4 regions of the Vreelandella sp. 21 genome follow, and region 1 is predicted to be linked to each of the others. Evidence: predicted binding sites of a transcription regulator. Region 1 holds the regulator's gene; each other region holds the start of a gene.
What was found. Region 1 encodes FNR, which switches genes on or off when oxygen is low (the NO sensors DNR and NnrR bind a similar motif). Its sites were predicted from a motif close to TTGATNTANATCAA; they were not measured.

Region 1 (3,511 bases):
GGGTAGTCGTTACTACCCTCATGGGATGAATCCACGGGTTTATCTTGGGTGGACGTGGTGAGTCTTGTTAGAATGCCCGCTGCTTCTTCTACCATCGGCAGTGCCTACACCATGCTACAACCTGACTATTTTGACCCCGCAGCGCCTGATACTGTTTCTGTTGACAGTCCTGCTGTTAATAGCGCACAGACACCATCCGAGCATCACGCCGCTAAACAAAAGCGTGAATTTAATAAGCTACAAAAGCGCTTACGGCGAGAGGTTGGCAACGCCATCATTGATTATCAAATGATTGGTGAAGGTGACAAGGTGATGGTGTGCCTGTCTGGCGGCAAAGATAGCTATACGATGCTGGAGATACTGCTTAACCTGCAGCGCAACGCGCCGGTTAACTTCTCTCTGGTCGCCGTCAATATGGATCAAAAACAGCCAGGCTTCCCGGAGCATGTGCTGCCCCAGTACCTAGATAAAGTGGGGGTTGAATACCACATTCTAGAGCGTGACACCTACTCGGTGGTGAAAGAGAAAACCCCAGAAGGAAAAACGACCTGCGCGCTCTGCTCACGACTAAGACGTGGCTCTCTCTATGGGTTTGCCGAGGAAATTGGGGCAACGAAAATTGCCCTAGGGCATCATCGTGAAGATATTTTAGAAACGTTATTTCTTAACATGTTCTTTGGTGGCACTTTGAAAGCAATGCCTCCCAAGCTTTTATCTGACGATGGCAAGAATATTGTCATTCGCCCTCTTGCCTACTGCAAAGAGGCTGATATTGCAGAGTTTTCTCGACTAATGGAATTCCCGATTATTCCCTGCAACTTATGTGGCTCTCAGCCCAATCTCCAGCGTCAAGTCGTCAAAGATATGTTGGCTGAGTGGGATAAAAAACACCCAGGACGTCTAGAAAGCATGTTTAAAGCAGTGACCAATGTAGCGCCTTCCCAGCTAGCAGACCGCCGTTTATTTGACTTTGCTGGCCTTGAAGCCAAACAAGCGGCGTTGATGGAAGGGCGTATTCAGGCGCTTAGCGTGGACTAGCCGACTGTTCTTCCTCTTCAGCTAGCGTGATGAGGCGCCGCATATTTAAAATATTAACCTCGCGCCCTGAAACAGCCACCACCTCTTGCTGTTGAAAGCGGCTAAGAATACGGCTGACCGTTTCTACCGCCAAGCCTAAGTAATTGCCGATGTCGGCGCGGGACATGGAGAGTCTGAAGCTATAAGGCGAGTATCCACGGCGGCGAAAACGGTCTGAAAGGGTGACTAAAAAGCTTGCTAGTCGTTGATCGGCCGTCTTGCGGGATAGCAAGCGCATCATGCGCCGGTCATCTCGCAATTCTTTGCTCATGCTCCGATAAAGCTGGCCACGTAGTTCGGGCAGTTCTTCGGAAAGCAGGTCCAAACGGTCAAATGGGATTTCACACACCGTAGTGGTTTCCAGTGCAATGACGCTACCGGGGTAGTGCTCTTCATCAATTCCGTCCAATCCTACTAGTTCGCTGGGAAGGTAGAAATTTGTCAGCTGATCATTGCCGTTCCCTTCGCTGGTCACCTGTTTCAGGCTGCCTGAGCGGACGGCATACACACTGGTGAAGTGATCACCCTGGCGAAACAGGGGCTCGCCTTTTTTGAGCGGTGCGCGGCGGCGAATGATGGCATCAAACTGGCTCATGTCCTCAAGCTCTAAGGCGAGCGGTAGACACAGCGAGCTTAGGCTACAGGTCTGGCAGCGCGCCTCTTGCAGCAGTGAGCGTCGTTGGCTGGCGGGGTGTGGCATATCATTCTCCCTTTCTCGTTAGCCATCATAGGCCCAGAGGCAAGACGTCTCAAGAAGCTTATACAATCTTAGAGTAGCGCTGAGTAGATTGGTCAGTTAGGCGAGCATCAAAGGCCATCGCTAAATGACGAATCAGCAGCCGCCCAGTGGGGGTGGCGCTAATAACTTGCTGATGGCGAGTGATTAAGCCGTCTTGCTCAGCTGTCTTCAATTGCTCAATTGCGGTGGAAAAATAGTCACTAGCATCGATGTGCCAACGCTTTCCAACTGCCGCTAGATCAATATGCATGTCGCACATTAGCCGTTCAATCACGTCTCTTCGTATTAGGTCGTCCTTATTTAACCTTAATCCTTTAACGGTTGCCAGCTTACCTTGATCTAAGGCTGCTTCATATTGGTTAAGCTGGGTCGGGTTTTGTGCGTAAACGTCGTCAACCCGTGATATAGCGGATACGCCTAAGCCAACTAAATCGCACTGTGCATGGCTAGAGTAGCCCTGAAAGTTTCGTTGCAGTGTGCCGTTGCGCTGAGCAATCGCTAGACTATCGTCAGGTCGTGCAAAGTGATCCATGCCAATATGCACATAGCCTGCGTTAGTCAGCATTTCTATGGTGGTATGCAAAATAGCCAGCTTTTCATCAGCGCTGGGAAGATCCGTTTCGTTAATGCGTCGCTGTGGCGCAAAGCGGGTGGGCATGTGCGCATAATTAAATACGGACAGCCGTGCCGGGTTTAGTTCGATGACTTGACTTAGCGTCTCGGCAAAGCTTTTTTCGGTTTGAAATGGCAGTCCATAAATCAAATCAAGATTGAGTGAGCGAAAACCAAGACGGTGTGCTTCTTCCATCAACGTTTCGGTGAGTACCCGGGGTTGTACTCGGTTGATGGCTTTTTGTACCTGCGGATTTAAATCCTGTACACCAAGGCTTAGTCGATTAAAGCCGAGAGACTGTAGATGGCGCAACGTAAATACGTCTGCTTCACGAGGATCTATTTCAATAGCGTAATCGCGATCGGCTGAGCTAGATAAACCAAAACGGGCATCTAGGCGGTCAATTAGGTCCCCCATCTGTGCCAAGGTTAGAAATGTGGGCGTACCACCACCCCAGTGTAACTGTTGCACCGGGCGTGAAGTGTCTAAATGGCGGGCAGTGAGCACCATTTCTCGATCTAGCCGAGAAAGGTAAGGTTCTGCAAGGGCGGTATTCTTCGTTGCGATTTTATTGCAAGCGCAGTAGAAGCAAATTTTTCGACAAAAGGGTACATGTACATACAGTGATAGCGGGCGGTGGCTCTCGTTACTGCGCGCTAGCGCCTGAGTAAAGTCATCGGCACTAAACTGCTCATGAAACGCTAGAGCTGTCGGGTAGGACGTGTAACGTGGGCCACTTTTGTCATAGCGACGCAGCAGCGTTTCATTCCAGGCATTAGCCCCAGACACATCAGTGTTGGTAGGTGAGAAGGCAGCAGTGGCATGAACGGGCATGGCGAGCGCTCCGAAGTGAGAAGTAAACAAAAGGAGTGACTGAGCGCCGTCGCTCAGTGTTCTCTCGGCATGCTACGTCGGTGTCACTTGGAATGCGTTGAGCTATATCAAACTATAGGAGGGTCTGACTAATGCGCTGTTAGAGGAATAAGCGTCCATAGCTGCCAAAGGGCGAAACTTATAATCGACAGTGCGGCGACGCTGCGAGTGGCAGGGTGGCGAATTAAATGGCTTAACTGCTGTGCTGC
Region 2 (3,511 bases), 370 kb from region 1:
AGTGATGGAAACCTGCGCTGTTACGGGCTACATGTTGAACATCCATCAGCACTACCCAACGGAACATCCAGCCCATGTGGATTGCCACCAGGCCTAGCAACCATGCCCAGGCAAACAGTGCTGGCTGGCGCTGAGCCGAACGCGTTAACAGAAATACCACGCTGGCAAATAGCGCAACGCCGGTAAGGCCACCCCAAAGTGCGGTGCTGCGCCAAGAGGGGCTGAAACGGACAGATTCCAATGCCGCCGCCACTGAGCCAACGTGGGCATTCAAGCCATCTAACAACCAACTGAGCGCGATAAGCCCCGCTAGCGCACAGAAGGCTAGCAGGACATAGAGCATCTGCCGGGTGGCGTCGGGCGCGCAGATTCTACTCACGCGGTTGAGGACCAGTATTAACCCAGCGGCGGCAATAAATCCGCTCGCTACCAGCATGGGCGGTAGCCAAATTGTGTTCCATAAGGGGCGAGCTTTGACGATAGCTAACTCCGCTCCGGTGTAGAGCATAATGCCGCTTGAGAGCATCAGCGCGGCCAACCCCACCAGGGCCACCAGTGCTTTGGGTGTTGCACCACTGCCCATGCTCAGCCACTTGGCAATCAACCCGTTCAGCCCCGCTGCCTGTTGCCGAGCTTGCAGTGCGGGACGCCAAGCCAGCCAGGCGAAGCCTAAAACGCTGATCAGATACAGCGGCAGTACCACACTGCCAATCGACATCCACGAATGCGTATTGGCGTAGGCGTAGAAATGCCAAAAGCGCAGTGGCTGGTGTAGATCTGCCAATAAGGCCACCGGTGCGACTAACGTTGTGCTGACGCAGGCGATGAGCGCTAGACGTGCTGTAGGCAACCAGGATTGCTTGCCAAACACCAGTGCGGGTGCCGCCAGCCAAAGGCTCGCATAGGAGACCGCGATCATAAAAAAGTACTGAACTGCCCAGGGATACCAGGCGATGTCATAGCGTGGGGCGAGTAGTTCAATGGTGGAATTCATAGCCCATCTCCTGGCCGTGGGGGTCGAGCACTTCAAGCGCCACGGGTTCTGCCACGGGGCGCGTGGTGAAGCGCTCATCCATGCCGAGGTAGAACACCTGTGGGAACGTATTTTTTTCTGGCTGAAGCACCATGAGCGCGTCGCGGTGCTCGTTGATCAGACGGCTGATTTGGCTGTCTGGATTGCGCATATCGCCAATAATGCGGGCGCCGCCCACGCAGCTTTCAACGCAGGCAGGCAGTAGCCCTGCTTCTAAACGGTGGGCACAGAAGGTGCATTTGTCGGCAGTTTGAGTGCGCTCATTAATAAAGCGGGCATCGTAGGGGCAGGCATTGACGCAGTAAGCACAGCCGACACAGCGGTCGCTATCTACGACAACGATGCCATCTTGCTGTTGATAGGTCGCCTCAACGGGACAAACCGGCACACAGGGTGGATTTTCGCAGTGGTTGCATAGCCGCGGCAGCATAAACGTCGCCAGTTCACCACTTTCTTGGTGGTGCACTTCGTACTGAGAGACGGTGGTTCGAAATTGGCCAAGCGGTGCAGCATTCTCGATATGACACGACACCGTGCAGGCCTGGCAGCCGATGCATTGGCGAAGGTCGATTAGCATGCCGTAGCGTTTGCTAGGGTCGCCCTCGCGGCGGGCAGGCTGCTGATTAATGCCTGCTTGGGCAAGGCTGGCTGGGGCAAAGCTGGATAGCGGGACTAGCGCAGCGCCCGCGCTTAGTCGGGCCAACTGGCCTAGCAACGACCGACGAACGGCGTCCATAACGCCTCCTTAGCTGATTAAGATGTTGCTGATAGAAACAAGCAGTTGTTTCACAGCGAATGATCTGGATACGCTAAGGTTACGCCTTTGGTATTATAAAAAATTGATACGTGTCAATGGGTTAGCGAGGGTTTCTTAATGTTCCCTTAATCTTGAAACGCTAATTGGCTGTTTTAAAACAAAAACAGGCCTGCCCAGCGGGCAAGCCTGTTAGCAAACAAAAGGGATGAATGATTACGTTAGGTAGCAACTATTGCTATGGCGTCTCCAGCTCTAACGTGCGACGCAAGACATTGAGTTCATCAACATCTAGGTGCTCTAGCCTTCCGGCGAGCAGGTCGCTGATCTTTTGTACTGGAAGCCCAGCCCGGCGGGCTATTTCGCGGCTTCCCAGATCTGATACGGCGATCAGGCGGGTAATGATACGCATGAGGCGCGTACGTTTTTCTAAATCCCTGACATCGAGGTCAGGGCTGCTTCGCGGAGGATCTAGCGTTTCTGCGTGAGCAGTTGAGTATGCCGTACTCATGGGACTCCATCAGTCTGAAATGACAAACACACAATGCCGCCAAGTCGCGCGCTTTTCAATGCTACTTTGATTAAAATTTCGATCTATTTACAAACGCGCTCTAAGCGACTAGCTCTGGTAGACTATGCGCCTTCTAATTTCCTGGTGAGCCGCTTGCGGCACACGGCACATTAAACGCTTGATTGCTTTAGTAGGCCCTTTGGCCGAGGAGTTTTTGCATGTCAAACAGCGCACCCAAAGTGGGCGTGATCATGGGGTCAAAATCTGATTGGCCCGTCATGGAACACGCGGTGGCGATGTTAGAGCGGCTGGGCGTCCCTTATGAGACTCGCGTCGTCTCCGCTCATCGTACCCCTGACTTGTTGTTTGATTATGCTAAAAGCGCCGCTGAACGTGGCCTGCAAGTGATTGTGGCAGGAGCGGGCGGTGCCGCCCATTTGCCCGGCATGGTGGCTTCCCAAACGGCGTTGCCGGTTCTGGGCGTGCCAGTAGAATCCAAAGCGCTTAAAGGCTTGGATTCATTGCTTTCAATTGCGCAGATGCCTGGTGGAATCGCTGTTGGCACACTGGCGATTGGTAAAGCAGGGGCGACCAATGCAGGCCTGTTGGCAGCACAGATTGTCGGTTTGCAAGACACCAGCGTGCGTGAAGCGGTCGAGGCTTTCCGCGCTGAGCAAACTCAAATGGTGCTGGATAACCCAGACCCTCGCCCCGATGCGGAAGCGAAATAAGGAATCCCGGCCATGAATTCTGGTATCTCAAAGAACATCGGTGTGCTAGGTGCAGGCCAGCTTGGTCGCATGCTGGCATTGGCTGGCTACCCGCTAGGTAATCGCTTCACCTTTTTAGACACGACCGGCAACCCGAGTGCGGGCATTGGCGACGTGGTTATCGATCCCAACAACCAGCATTTGGCAGAATTTCTCGATAAGGTCGATGTAGTAACCTATGAATTTGAGCATCTGCCCGTAGCGCTGGTTGAGCAAATTGAGCAGCACAAGCCCGTTTACCCAGGAAGCCGCGCAATTGCGGTGTGCCAAAACCGTGTTGAAGAGAAAGCCTTATTCGACCGCTTAGGTATTCCTACACCGGCTTACCACGTCGTTGAGAGTGCCGAACAGCTTGAAGCGGCAGCCAATGAACTGGGCTGCCCGGTGGTCGCCAAGTCAGTGACAGAGGGGTATGACGGTAAAGGGCAAGCGGTGCTGAAAGC
Region 3 (3,511 bases), 1.1 Mb from region 1:
TACGCCTCAACGGTCTGTTACTGCTGGTGATTGGGGTATCCAGGTAGGTGCTTTTAGCCAGGCAGCGCGAGCAGAGCAGTTGGCACGTCAGGCAGCGCAGCGCCTGCCTCATGAAGTGGGGGGGCGGGTTGCTATCGATACTTTAGCTGGTCAAACGCCGGTATTCCGCGCCAGGGTTGTCGCCTTGGACGAAGCACGCGCCAGACGCGCTTGTAGAACGCTCCAGGCGCAGGGGATGGAGTGCATGGTGGTCAACGCAAGTTTGTAAAGCCACGTTAGATCCGCAGCCCCGTCAGTGACACATTGGCGGGGTTTTTTATTAGTTGTTAATCCCGGCTGATAAAGTGTCCAAAGGGCAAAAGGAGAGCGTCGTGACAACGTCGTTAAAAGGTATCCTGTGCATGTGCTTAGGAGTTCTGTTCTTAGCGCTCGGTGATGCGGTATCGAAGTGGCTAGGCGAGGTCCATTCGCCGCTACAGATTATTTTCTTTCGTACGCTCGTGTCATTACCGCTCATTGCCCTGTTGGCGCATTTTGCAGGCGGATTGCGCAAGTTGCATACCAAGCGCCCCCGTGTACACCTTCTCAGAGGATTGATTTATACCGCCACGATGGTGTGTTTTGTCTGGGGGCTAACCCTGCTGCCACTCGCAGAGGCCACGGCAATCGCTTTTGTGGCGCCCTTGTTTGTAACGCTGCTTTCAGTGCCGTTGCTTGGCGAGCGAATCGATCCACCCGTATTAATAGCGTCGTTAGTTGGCTTTGCTGGCGTGCTGATTGTGGTTCGCCCCGGCGGTGATGCGTTCCAGCTCGGCACGCTAACCCTCTTGGGAGCGGCTTTCTTTTATGCACTGATGATGATCACTGCGCGGCGCTATGGTGCTCGGGAGCACCTGTGGGCAATGGTGTTCTACATGACGTTAGTGCCCTTTATCGTCACTGCTCTGAGTTTGCCCTGGGTTTGGCAAACCCCAGAGCCCTGGCACTGGCTTGGCTTTTTGGTCTCGGGTGTTTTGGGTATTGGCGCGACCGCGTTTATTACCCTGGCATTCCGCTTTGCCCCCGCCGCGATTGCTGCTCCATTTGATTACACCGCAATGCTGTGGGCGGTGCTGCTTGGCTGGTGGTTCTGGGGAGAGCTGCCAGATCTGTGGGTATGGGTGGGCAGTGTGCTGATTATGGGCAGCGGATTAGCAATTGCTTACCATGACCGCCGTACGACGCTGAAACCCCGCCCAACGGCGTAAAACGCGGCTGTTATTCATCGTCATATGTGTCAAAAGAGGCTTGTGGTCGTTACTTTTTGATCTGGGTCAGCAAAGTAGATAGCTGAGCAAGACAGGCTGTTTGAGCTGGTTATAATCCGGCTCTTTCATCACTGCGCACGCGCGCCATCGTCCTGATAACGGTGACTGTCTATGCAAGCTCCCGAATTACTCTCGCCTGCCGGTACCTTTAAAAATATGCGTTACGCGTTTGCTTATGGGGCAGATGCCGTTTATGCAGGTCAGCCGCGCTACTCTCTCCGGGTGCGTAACAACGATTTTAAAATCGATAATTTGCATCGTGGTATTGAGTACGCACATGCGCGAGGTAAGAAATTCTATGTTGCTTCCAACATTGCTCCGCACAACAGCAAGCTGACAACGTACCTACGGGATATGGAGCCTGTCATTGAGGCCGGTCCCGATGCGTTGATCATGTCAGACCCGGGCCTGATTATGATGGTTCGCGATCGCTGGCCAGATCAAGAGATCCACCTGTCGGTGCAGTCCAATGTCGTCAATTGGGCCGCCGCTCAATTCTGGCAGCGCCAAGGTATTCGCCGCATTATTTTGTCGCGGGAACTATCCCTTGAAGAGATTGGCGAAATACGCGCAGAGTGCCCAGGCTTAGAGATCGAAACCTTCGTTCATGGTGCGCTATGTATTGCCTACTCAGGACGCTGCCTGCTGTCTGGCTATTTTAATCACCGCGACCCCAACCAAGGCACCTGCACGAATGCCTGTCGTTGGAAATATAACACCATAGCAGCCACTCAAGATGATACGGGTGACCTGTTGCCAGCTCAGCACGTCGCTGAAACGGCGGTGGCCGACCAGGACGAGCTCTCAGCGCTGATCGAGGATGTCACTCGCCCTGGCAAGCTGATGCCTGTGTATGAAGATGAGCATGGCACCTACATTATGAATTCCAAGGATTTGCGTGCAGTACAGCACGTGGCGCGACTGACAGAAATGGGAGTAGCATCGCTTAAGATCGAAGGGCGGACAAAGTCTCATTACTACGTCGCACGGACCGCACAGGTTTACCGCCGCGCCATCGATGATGCCGTTGCTGGCCGCCCCTTTAATATGGGATTAATGGATGAGCTGGAGAACTTAGCGAACAGAGGGTATACCGAAGGCTTCTATCGCCGCCATGTTCACGATGAATTTCAAAGTTATCAGCAGGGTAGCTCCATCGGTGTGCACCAACAGTTTGTCGGTGAAGTGCTGGGCTACGATCCTGTTCGTGGCTGGTTAGACATCGAGGTTAAAAACCGCTTCGAAGTGGGGGATAGCATGGAACTCATGTTGCCAGGTGGCAATCACCGCTTCGTGCTTGAACACATGGAGAACGTTCGCGGCGAAGCCCAGCGCGCTGCACCTGGCTCAGGGCACCGAGTTCGCCTCCCCGTGCCAGGTGTTAGCATTAGCCCGGAGCAGAGTGAATTTGCGCTTTTAATGCGCGATCTTGATCCACCCCGAAAAGCTCAATTTGTATCGTTAGGCACTGCTATTAGCTAAACGCGTAGACATCCATCGCCAGTACGCCATGTTCCACGCTGTGGTGTAACTGAGTTCCATCTCCGCCTGCCCCCATGGCCACCAGTAAGGGCTGGAAGTGTTCTGGGGTCGGGTGGTTTTCCAGCGCTTTTGGAGCACGCTCCCAGTGAAGTAATGCCTGGCGATCATTGTCTTCAATATGTTCGCTAACCCACTGGGCAAACTCATCTACCCAGGCGGGGGCGGGGCTGTCCTGAGGCAGGGTTTCATATAAGTTATGGGTTAGGCTGCCCGAGCCAATAATCAGAACCCCTTCTTTTCGCAATGCCGATAGGCGCTCGCCGAGCGTGACTAGCGCGTCATTTTCCCAGCGCACAGGTAGCGACAGGGAAACGACCGGTACATTGGCCTCTGGAAACATCAGCGAAAGTGGTACCCAGGCGCCGTGATCAAGGCCGCGCTCAACGCGCTCAGCACCCAATAATACTGCAATTTGTTCCGCCAATTCAGGGTTGCCAGGGGCCGGATACTGGCACTCAAAAAGGGCTTGTGGAAACCCGCCAAAATCATGAATCGTTTCTGGTTGTGCGCTAGTACTGACCTTGAGCGTGAGGCTCTCCCAGTGGGCTGATACGACGACCACCGCGCGAGGGGAGAGGCGTTTTCCCAGCTCGCGTAGGAAAGCGTGGGCCGGCGTTTTATTCAGCGCCAACATGGGGGAACCATGGGAAATAAACAGGCTG
Region 4 (3,511 bases), 1.9 Mb from region 1:
CAAACTCAGGATGGAATTTGTAGATCGCCGTGGTAAGTAGCGTTTCTTGGCGCCGAGCCTGCCAATGCATCGGGTTCAATGTCACACCGCCATAGATCCAGCACGTTGTGTCACGGGTGAACTGAGTATTCGGTAGTGGCGGCAGAATAAAGCTTGAATGGCCCAGGTAATCGCGAAACATTTTGAGGATTTCACCTCCCTGGGACCCCGCCATATCATTGCCTGATATCCCGCCGATAAGAAACTCAGCAAGTCGGCGCGGCTCCATCTCATCAAGCCAGGCACGCACTTCATCCTGTAGCCCTAACCCCACTTGATTCGCAGTAATCTTACGATCCAGGAGCCAACTGCGCGCCTCAGGAATGTTGAGGGTGTCCGTCAGCAGGTTGTGCATTTCCAGCACTTCCACGCCACGTTCACGCATTTTGGTCACAAAATCGAAGTGATCACGCTTGGCTTGGCTTACCCACAGTACGTCGTCGAACAACAAATCATCACAATTACTCGGCGTTAGGCGCTGATGGGCCAACCCTGGCGAGCAGACCATTACCTTACGTAATTTGCCTGCTTCGGAATGAACGCCAAGCGTTGAGGCATTGGTAGACATTGCGTTTCTCCTTGTCGCATGCCAGTAGGCACGTATCGTTTCATCATTGGCTTAGCGGCTTGTGGCCACGACCAATACAAAGTTGAAGTACTGCCGACGAACCTCAGCCTATAAGAGCTGCCAGACTCAGGCAGGTAAGAATGATCACCGTCAGAATCAACAGCAGCGGCCACATGAATCGCAGCCAGCGTTCATAGGGCACACGCCCAATCGCCAACGCCCCCATGACCACGGCAAAGGTCGGGTTGATCAGGTTCACTAATCCGTTCGCCGATTGATAAGCGGTCACCACCAAATCTCGCCCCACTCCAGCGAAGTCCGCCATCGGAGCTAGAACAGGCATACTCATCACCGCCAACCCTGATGAAGAGGGGACAAAAAACGACATCATCACCTGTAACCAATACATCACGTTTATAAAGGCGATGCTGGAAAGACCACTCACCCGCTCTTCAGACCAATGCAGTAGCGTATCGGTAACAAGGCCGGCATCCATAATGACGACGATCCCTCTGGCCAAGCCGATAATCAGCGCGACACCTAATAGCTCCTTGGCGCCGCCTACAAAGGAGTCGACAAAGCGCACCTCACCCAACCGGGAAACAACACCGACCACCAGGCTGGATGCCAGAAATAGCGCCGTCATTTCGCCCATCCACCAATCGGCCGCCAGCACGCCCCACACCATAATGATGAAGGTGCATGCAAACAGCATGAGCACTAGCTTACGAGTACGGGTAAACGGCAGCGTTTCCTCATCGCGCTGGCTCAGAAAATACTTGCGATCCGCCTCATACTGATCACTGATAATGGAAGCATCATGACTGCGGCGAACACGAGCTGCATAGCGCATCACATACAGAACCGTCGCCACGAAACACAGCGCAAGAATCACCAGCCTCAGGACAAGACCTTCGGTGAAAGGGATACCGGCAGCATCAGAAGCAATGACCGTCGCGAAAGCATTGACTGTTGAACCCAGCACCCCCACCCCTGCTCCTAGCAGGATAATGGCAACGGCCGTTACCGAGTCATAGCCAGCGGCAATGATGATGGGAATTAGCAGCATGTAGAAGGCCAGCGTTTCCTCGGCCATTCCATAGGTAGAGCCACCGAGGGCGAATAGCCCCATTAGCAGTGGGATTATCCATTTCTCATGCCCTACCATGCGTTTCATGGCTCGCCCAATACCGGCATCAATCGCTCCGGTCGCCGTCACAACACCAATAAAACCGCCAATAATCAGTACAAAAAGCGCCACATCAATTGCATTGGCCACATTGGTCGCAGGGTCATAAAGCCCTGCTATTGGGGCCATCAACACATCCCAGGCATTTTGTGGATTAGGCGCTACCTCTTGATAGCTGCCCACCACGGTAACTTCTCGCCCCAGAGATTCGTCAAACTCCCGCTCATACTGCCCCGCCGGAACGAACCACGTCATCACCGCAGCGAGGATAGTCAGACTAAATAAAATGGTAAAAGCCGTGGGAAAACGAAAGCGTTTTACTTCTTTATTATCATTCGTTTGTGCGTTATCCATTGCTCTCCACCTCTAATAAATCACCATGCTATGCATTTTTTCAGGCTAAATAGCAGGCACTTATTACGGCATATAACCACCAGTACTTAACCTTCCATGACGCTAACTATAGGCCAACATTTAAATAAAAAACTGACAAGCATCAAAAAAATAAAAAATAATTAAAACAGACCTAAATAAACCATTAGCTATTCATTTTTAAAAATACATCTGCAGCAGCAATCCGATTATAGAAAAACAAAAATAAAGCTTTTAAATTAGATGACTTACAGATCGTCACATAAAAAACAACTACACTATAAAATCATCTCTATTGAGCCAACAATTGACGTAGCGCAAGTTATCTAGCGTCAAAAAATATAAACTAAATCAAGAGTTAAAGAGCTTTTTTTTAATCTATAGGTACCCATTATGTCGACACTACCTTTCAAACCCTGGTCGACCGCAATCGCTGTGGCCACCACTCTATTGATTTGGCTGGTGATTCCTTTGCCAGAAGGGCTGACGCCAAACGCTTGGCTCATGCTGGCAATATTTGTCGGCACTATTGTCGCTATCATCGGCAAAGCCATGCCCATTGGCGCGATCTCTGTGATTGCGATTTCTATTGTCGCGGCAAGTGGTGTTACCGGCGACACGCCAGGCGAGGCCATCAATGTCGCCTTAAGCAGTTATGCCAACCCACTTATTTGGTTAATTGCCATTGCGATTATGATTTCACGCGGGTTGATTAAAACTGGCCTAGGCGCACGTATTGGCTACTACTTCATCTCGATTTTTGGCAAACGCACGCTGGGGATCGGCTATGGCCTTGCCTTTTCAGAGCTAACAATTGCGCCAGTTACCCCAAGCAATACGGCGCGAGGTGGCGGTATCATTCACCCTATTATGCGCTCTATCGCTCACAGCTTTGACTCACATCCTGAAGACAATACGTCTGGTAAAATCGGCAAATATCTAGCGCTGGTTAATTACCACAGCAACCCCATCACCTCGGCTATGTTCATCACCGCCACCGCCCCTAACCCATTAACCGTTCAACTTATCTCGTCCGCCACTGGAGCAGAAATACAGCTGAGCTGGTTAACCTGGGCGGTCGCCATGCTGCTGCCGGGCTTAGTCGCCATCCTGGCGATGCCGTACATTCTGTACTTGCTTTACCCACCGGAAATTAAAGAAACCCCGAATGCCACCCAGTTGGCGAGAGACAAACTTGCCGAACTAGGAAAGCTAAGCCGAAACGAAGGCATCATGTTGCTCGTTTTCTTAGTGCTGCTTTTGCTTTGGGCGGATATCCCAGCGATTTTCCTGGGGGATGCGGTCACGCTTAACACCACCACGTCTGCGTTTATTGGCTTATC

Region 2: the regulator FNR is predicted to act here: its motif matches at 1,873-1,886, upstream of dsrO (sulfate reduction electron transfer complex DsrMKJOP subunit DsrO).
Region 3: the regulator FNR is predicted to act here: its motif matches at 1,304-1,317, upstream of yegQ (tRNA 5-hydroxyuridine modification protein YegQ).
Region 4: the regulator FNR is predicted to act here: its motif matches at 2,283-2,296, upstream of ACN06F_RS04515 (YfcC family protein).

Annotation. Positions count from the first base shown of each region.
Region 1 is NZ_CP194673.1:3,124,828-3,128,338, reverse strand. Features, by position in the region: gene ACN06F_RS14425 (DNA polymerase III subunit epsilon) at 1-6, shown strand, start outside; gene ttcA (tRNA 2-thiocytidine(32) synthetase TtcA) at 73-1,038, shown strand; gene fnr (fumarate/nitrate reduction transcriptional regulator Fnr) at 1,025-1,777, opposite strand; gene hemN (oxygen-independent coproporphyrinogen III oxidase) at 1,836-3,263, opposite strand; gene ACN06F_RS14405 (sulfite exporter TauE/SafE family protein) at 3,392-3,511, opposite strand, start outside.
Region 2 is NZ_CP194673.1:2,758,895-2,762,405, reverse strand. Features, by position in the region: gene nrfD (NrfD/PsrC family molybdoenzyme membrane anchor subunit) at 1-994, opposite strand, end outside; gene dsrO (sulfate reduction electron transfer complex DsrMKJOP subunit DsrO) at 978-1,769, opposite strand; gene ACN06F_RS12725 (XRE family transcriptional regulator) at 2,026-2,298, opposite strand; gene purE (5-(carboxyamino)imidazole ribonucleotide mutase) at 2,517-3,029, shown strand; gene ACN06F_RS12715 (5-(carboxyamino)imidazole ribonucleotide synthase) at 3,042-3,511, shown strand, end outside.
Region 3 is NZ_CP194673.1:215,985-219,495, forward strand. Features, by position in the region: gene ACN06F_RS01040 (serine hydrolase) at 1-268, shown strand, start outside; gene ACN06F_RS01045 (DMT family transporter) at 372-1,247, shown strand; gene yegQ (tRNA 5-hydroxyuridine modification protein YegQ) at 1,419-2,789, shown strand; gene ACN06F_RS01055 (DODA-type extradiol aromatic ring-opening family dioxygenase) at 2,782-3,511, opposite strand, start outside.
Region 4 is NZ_CP194673.1:982,143-985,653, reverse strand. Features, by position in the region: gene arcA (arginine deiminase) at 1-607, opposite strand, end outside; gene ACN06F_RS04515 (YfcC family protein) at 711-2,150, opposite strand; gene ACN06F_RS04510 (DASS family sodium-coupled anion symporter) at 2,562-3,511, shown strand, end outside.